DNA from 2 places in the Mesorhizobium sp. BR115XR7A genome. Region 1 is predicted to be linked to the other one. Evidence: predicted binding sites of a transcription regulator. Region 1 holds the regulator's gene; the other holds the start of a gene.
The links. Region 1 encodes LexA, which represses DNA repair genes until DNA is damaged. Its sites were predicted from a motif close to TGTTCNNNNTGTGTTCNG; they were not measured.
Positions count from the first base shown of each region.

Region 2: a site for LexA is predicted at 1,688-1,705, ahead of uvrA (excinuclease ABC subunit UvrA). Genes of this name have one in related genera too.

Region 1 covers NZ_JAIUHW010000019.1:36,065-39,448, reverse strand. The annotation lists gene LB557_RS29140 (ComEC/Rec2 family competence protein) at 1-1,685, shown strand, start outside; gene lexA (transcriptional repressor LexA) at 1,679-2,422, opposite strand; gene LB557_RS29130 (GntR family transcriptional regulator) at 2,833-3,384, opposite strand, start outside.
Region 2 covers NZ_JAIUHW010000012.1:41,661-45,044, forward strand. The annotation lists gene LB557_RS23880 (SRPBCC family protein) at 1-140, shown strand, start outside; gene LB557_RS23885 (ATP-dependent Clp protease proteolytic subunit) at 165-770, shown strand; gene LB557_RS23890 (hypothetical protein) at 858-1,157, shown strand; gene uvrA (excinuclease ABC subunit UvrA) at 1,855-3,384, shown strand, end outside.

The DNA of each region.
Region 1 (3,384 bases):
CCGGCATCGGCGGCAGCGGCTTCTTTCTCGGCAATCCAACGGTTGTTTCCGCCGACGACGGTGAGATGCCGCTATCGGCTCGCCTTTTTTCAGGCATCGAAAATGCCCGCGAAGCCATCGCCGACCACATCAGGGGCAGCGTCGGCGGCGCTGAAGGCGAGATCGCGGCGGCGCTGATCGTCGGCGTGCGCGCCGGCATACCCGATGAAATCAATGAAGCGATGCGGCGTACCGGCATCTATCACATCATCTCTATTTCGGGACTGCATATGGCGCTTGTGGCCGGCACCATCATGGGTCTGCTGCGTGGTGCCTTCGCGCTGTTTCCAGACTTTTCCGCGCGCCGGCCGGTGAAGAAATACGCGGCCGCCGCCGCACTGTTCTCGATCGCGGCCTATCTCATCATTTCCGGTGTCGTCGTTGCGGCCGAACGCAGCTTCATCATGCTGGCGGTGATGCTGATTGCCGTCTTCTTCGATCGCGCTGCGCTGACCATGCGCAATCTGGCGATCTCGGCGATCGCCGTGATCCTGGTCTCGCCTCACGAGGTCGTCGGCCCGAGCTTTCAGATGTCGTTCGCCGCGACCGCGGCCCTGGTTGGCGCTTATGCCGGCTGGGCCGATCACCGTGCGGGAAAGACGCGGCCACCGCCGCCAAAGCGATCCCTGGCGGGGTTCCTGACGCGAAAATTCCTGCTGGCGACAGGAGGATTGGCCATGACGTCCATTATCGCCGGCAGCGCCACGGCACTGTTTGCCATCTGGCATTTCCAGCGGGTATCGCCGCTCAGCCTGTTCGCCAATCTGGCCGTGATGCCTATCGTGTCGGTCGTGATGTTCCTGGCCGTCGCCAGCGCGCTGTTGATGCCATTCGGACTGGATTGGCCGGCTCTCTACCTCATGGGCAAGGGCCTGACAGCAATGATCGCCGTGTCGGCGTGGATATCGGAGCGCTCTCCGGTCGATGGAGTCGGGCTGATTTCGCAGCAATCCGTGCTGCTGGTCACCGTCGCGCTGGTTATCGCGACGATGGCGACGACATGGCTGCGGCTCGCGGCGCTGCCATTCGCGCTCGCCGGCCTGTTGACTGTGTCGCACACACGCGCGCCCGATGTGCTGATCTCGGAAGATGCGCGGCTGGTCGCGCTGCCGATCGGCAATGGCGAACTGGCCGTCAACCGGGAACGTCCCAACGAATTCGCAACCGACAACTGGAAACGCGCCCTGATCTCCGAAACAATCGTCAAACCGGAAATGTTCGACACGACAGACAGGCAATTCGATGTTGCCAGTCCCACCGACCTGCCGCCGGGATCGCCCTTCTACTGCCGCGAAGGCCTGTGCCTTGCCAGGCACCCTTCCGGCGCGATCATTGCCTATGTCGAGGACCGCAAGACCACCTGGAAAGCCTGCGCTTTCGCCGACCTGATCATCGTCAATGACGCAACCGCCTATGACGCCTGCCACAATCCACTGGTTCTCGTCGTCACCAAACGGCAGCTCGCCCGCAGGGGAAGCGCTGCCGTCTTCTTCAATCCCCAGTCGGCCACGACCCGGGCCGCGATCGCATTTGCCGTCGACGGACCATACCGGCCCTGGCACGAACAGCGAAAATTCTCACGCGAGGCGAGGGGGCTGCCGCCGTACAAAAAACCCGACAAGCCCGATAACAAGCCGGTTCAGTAGCGCCTGATCAACCCGACCAGCTTGCCTTGTACCTTGACCCTGTCCGGCCCGAAAATGCGCGTTTCGTAGGCTGGATTGGCGGCCTCGAGCGCGATCGAAGCGCCTTTGCGGCGGAACCGCTTCAGTGTCGCTTCCTCTTCGTCGACCAGTGCCACGATAATTTCGCCCGGGCTTGCCGTGTCGGCATTGCGGATAATGACCGTGTCTCCATCGAAGATACCAGCCTCGATCATCGAGTCGCCCTTGACCTCCAACGCATAGTGCTCGCCGCCCATGATCATGTCCGGCGGCACCGAGATCGAATGCGTCTGATGCTGGATGGCATCGATCGGCACACCGGCGGCGATACGGCCCATGACCGGGATGGACACGGCTGAAACCGCGTCGTCGTCGTTGCCGGCCGCGGGCAGGCGCGAAGGCGCAGCGGCCGGCCTGATCTGGCGTCCGAGACTGCCTTGGCCAAGGCTGCCTTGGATGACGCTTGGCGAGAACTTCTTTGCCGCATTGAGGCCCGGCGCGATCGAGTCCGGCAGCCGCAGCACTTCCAGCGCGCGCGCCCGATTGGGTAGCCGGCGAATGAAGCCGCGCTCCTCCAGGGCCGTGATCAGGCGATGGATCCCCGACTTGGAGGCAAGATCGAGTGCTTCCTTCATCTCGTCGAAGGAAGGCGGTATCCCGCTTTCCTTGAGCCGTTCGTGGATGAACATCAGCAGTTCATGTTGCTTGCGTGTCAGCATGGCGGCCCCCAAGACATTGAACGAAAGGTTGAACCAGAATCGAAAAAACAAACCCAGAACAAACACTATCTGTTCCAGTTGTGTTCTGCAACCGTTTAAAGTTTAATGAATTTGTTAAGGGGTCTGAAGTTTTTTGCCCGCGACGGCGGGCGGCAACCAGTCCTTTCCGCCGTCGGCAGGCGCATTGAAATCGTTTTGGTTAATGGCCTGTGGCCCATCCGCCGACGAGGCTTTGGCATCAGTTAGTTGGAAGGCTTCTCCTCGGAGGGACGTATAATTCGCGGAGCCATTATTCGCGGAACGAAACGAAACCAAAATGCCAACGATTGGTAGCTTCGGGCGGCCATGGATCGGGGCGTTCGGCGCACTCCGGCCAGCGCGTTCGAATAGGCGTGGCGGAAGCGCTGAAGTTATCCCGAACCCGCCTTCAAGCTGCCGGCGCGAGCGGCGTATCTGGTAGCGCCGCTGTCTTCGCTGTGGACATAGACGTGCAGTGTGTAGCCGATATGCGCCGTCATCAGCGCCTTGGCCCGCTCGACGTCACGGTCGAGCGCCGCTTCCATGATCGCGGTATGGTGTTCGATCGCAATCGCTTCGCGTAGCGCTTCGATTGCCTCTTCATAGCCATCCTTGAGGCCGGCCGCGGCCCGCAGTGTCGGCGCCAGACCAAGAAAGCGATGATGCCGGCGCAGCTGATCCGAGATCGTCGAGCGGAACCGCAACAGCCAGTCGCATGTGGCGGCGCTCAGCAGCGCCGCATGGAAAGCCTCGTGGTTCTCGTCCCATCTGTCGACGGCCGCGTCCGAGGGATCGTCGACCGCTGTCTTGCAACGCGAGAGCCGGTAGTGGGCGGTGACCACGGCATCCTCCCACTCCCTGCCGCCTTTTTCCATCGATTCGAGGAACAGGGGTATCTCGACCACCATCCTGGCGCGTGCCAGATCCTCCAGCTCGGCCCGCGA
Region 2 (3,384 bases), on a different contig from region 1:
GCATCGTCCATGACGGCTTTGCTCGCAAGGCGATGCCGGCCGTGGCCATGGCGGGGGCAGGCTGCCGGCTTTCGCTGCACGGGACCGGCACGCCTATAGCCGCGAACACCCCACGCCTTCTGCTGCTGCACGCGGCTTGAACACGGAAAATTGGAGACAGAAAAATGGGCGGTGTTGCCAGTCTTGTGCCGATGGTAATCGAGCAATCGAGCCGCGGCGAACGTGCATTCGACATTTTTTCGCGGCTGCTGCGCGAGCGCATCGTCTTCGTCAACGGGGAGATTAACGATGACGTCTCGGCGCTGGTCTGCGCGCAGCTTTTGTCGCTGGAGTCGGACAATCCCGAGAAGGAGATCTCGCTCTACATCAACTCGCCCGGCGGCATGGTGACCAGCGGCTTCGCCATCTACGACACGATGCAGTATATCAGCTGCCCGGTGTCGACCGTATGCATGGGCTTTGCCGCGTCGATGGGATCGTTCCTGCTGATGGCGGGCACCGCCGGGCGCCGCATCGCACTACCCAACGCCACCATCCTGCTACATCAGCCGCTGGGCGGCTTCCAGGGCCAGGCTTCCGACATCCAGCGGCACGCCGAACGCATCGGCCAGACCAAACGCCACATGACCGAACTCTACGCCCAGCATTGCGGCCGCAGCTATGAAGACGTCGAGCGCACGCTCGACCGCGACCATTTCATGACCGCCCGCGAGGCCCAGGCCTGGGGCATCGTCGACCATGTGTTCGACACCCGCAAAAAGGCTGCGTAAGACCAGAGTGAGGTCAAATCCTGCTGCTTGTCGAAGATTTGACGATCCCGCTCTGGCTCCGGTGGCGGCAGGCCCCTATAACAAGGGATGACCGACACTCATCGATCAAGAACATCGCACCGTGTCACGGCCGCCATGGTGCTTGCCATCGTCGGCCTTGTGTCCAGGTCGGCACTTGCCGACGAGGCCTCGTCGTCGGTTCGGAAAGGCGCCCTGCCCGGCGTAACCGGCGACTATCGCATCGCAAAGCCCGCCCCGGTGCCCGAACCCGACGACGCGTTCCCCAGCAGCGGCAACGGGCAGTTCAAGATCGGCAATACCGATGTCAGGATTTCCGGCAGCATCACCGTCGATGTCGGAGTTGGCGGGATCAAGCCACCCAGATAGGCAAAGATCGGGCCTTCCAACTGGAGCCCGCCAAAAGAACAGCCCCGCCGTGCCTTGGGCAAACGGACGGGGCTTTTCTGGATCTCAAATCCATTTTTGCCGGGAGTGTACTGCCGGCGTTTGATTTCGGATGCTTCGCGGCATTCAGCCGACGATCCGACTAGCAGTCTCTGATTTTCAGGGATACGGCAGGTCACGGTTTGTCGGGTGGCGCAAACGCCTGCCCTTGGCACTTATGCCTGCCGCGGCTCCAGTAACAACTGAAGCCCTGGGGGACTATCCGGTGGCGTCATGCTCCGCTCCTCTTGTCCGTTGCGACATTGTCGTCGTGAAGCGCAAATCGCAAATGCCTGCGGCGTCTCGCAGGCCGCCTTGGGGCGGCGAGGCCATCGATAGACGGCCGGCTTCGCTGACTTCGCAAGACTGCTCCCGTGAGTTGGCCGCGTCAACCATCAATAGCCGGTTACGGAAAAATGTGATCGCCGGGAGCTTACGTTCGGGTCAGCTTCCGCACAGCTTTGTCAGGAGCGTGTTCGGCCTTTGTTCTTTCCGCTTGCCCCCTCGCGCGAAAGGCGGTTAAACGACTTCTGTCGAGAATTGTGGCGTCTCTCGACGTGGCGGCAAAAATAACTACATAGGGAATGGCCGGGGAAACCCGCCGATCCCACAAATTCCAGATCTGAGGCGGCGACCTGACATGGCCGACCATAAATATCTTTCCATTCGCGGGGCGCGCGAACACAATCTGAAGAATGTCGATCTCGACCTGCCGCGTGACAGCCTGATCGTCATGACCGGCCTGTCGGGCTCCGGCAAATCGTCGCTTGCTTTCGACACCATCTATGCAGAAGGCCAGCGTCGCTATGTCGAGAGCCTCTCGGCCTATGCCCGGCAATTCCTCGAAATGATGCAGAAGCCGGACGTCGACCAGATCGACGGCCTGTCGCCGGCCATCTCGATCGAGCAGAAGACCACGTCGAAGAACCCGCGTTCGACGGTCGGTACCGTCACCGAGATCTACGACTATATGCGCCTTCTGTTTGCCCGCGTCGGCGTGCCCTATTCGCCGGCCACCGGCCTGCCGATCGAGAGCCAGACGGTCAGCCAGATGGTCGACCGGGTGCTGGCCGTCGAGGAAGGCACGCGCCTGTTCCTGCTGGCGCCCATCGTGCGCGGCCGCAAGGGCGAATATCGCAAGGAACTGCTGGAGTTGCAGAAGAAGGGCTTCCAGCGCGTCAAGGTCGACGGCGTCTTCTATGAAATCGCCGATGTGCCGGCGCTGGACAAGAAATACAAGCACGACATCGACGTCGTCGTCGACCGCATCGTCGTTCGCGGCGACCTTGCCACAAGGCTTGCCGACTCCATCGAGACGGCGCTGAAGCTGGCCGAGGGGCTGGCAGTGGCCGAGTTCGCCGACAGGCCGCTCGATGCCAGCCAGACTGGCGAGGATTCGGTCAACAAGTCGAAGAACGAGACGCATGAGCGCATCCTGTTCTCGGAAAAGTTCGCCTGCCCGGTTTCCGGCTTCACCATTCCGGAAATCGAGCCCAGGCTGTTCTCCTTCAACAACCCGTTTGGCGCCTGCCCGACCTGCGACGGTCTCGGCAGCCAGCGCGCCATCGACCCCAACCTCGTGGTGCCGGACGAGAACGTGTCGCTGCGCGACGGCGCCGTCAGCCCATGGGCGAAATCGACCTCGCCCTATTACTCGCAGACGCTCGAGGCATTGGGCAAGGCGTACGACTTCAAGCTCGGCGACAAGTTCAAGGATCTTTCAGCGCAAGCCCAGGAAGCGATCCTGCGCGGCACCGGCGAGCGCGAGATCACCTTCCAGTATGATGACGGTCTGCGCTCCTACAAGACGACCAAGACCTTCGAAGGCGTCATCCCCAATCTCGAGCGCCGCTGGAAGGAGACCGAATCCGCCTGGATGCGCGAGGAGATCGAGCGTTTCATGTCGGCAACGCCCTGCCCGGTCTGCAAGGGCTACCGGCTGAAGCCGGAGGCGCTGGCGGTGAAGATCGCCGGCAAGCACATTGGCGAAGTGACGGAACAGTCGATCCGCAACGCCGACAAATGGTTCACCGACCTGCCGGCGCAGCTCAACGACAAGCAGAACGAGATCGCTGTCCGCGTCCTGAAGGAAATCCGCGAGCGTCTGCGCTTCCTCAACGATGTCGGGCTCGACTATCTCACCTTGTCGCGCAATTCCGGCACGCTGTCG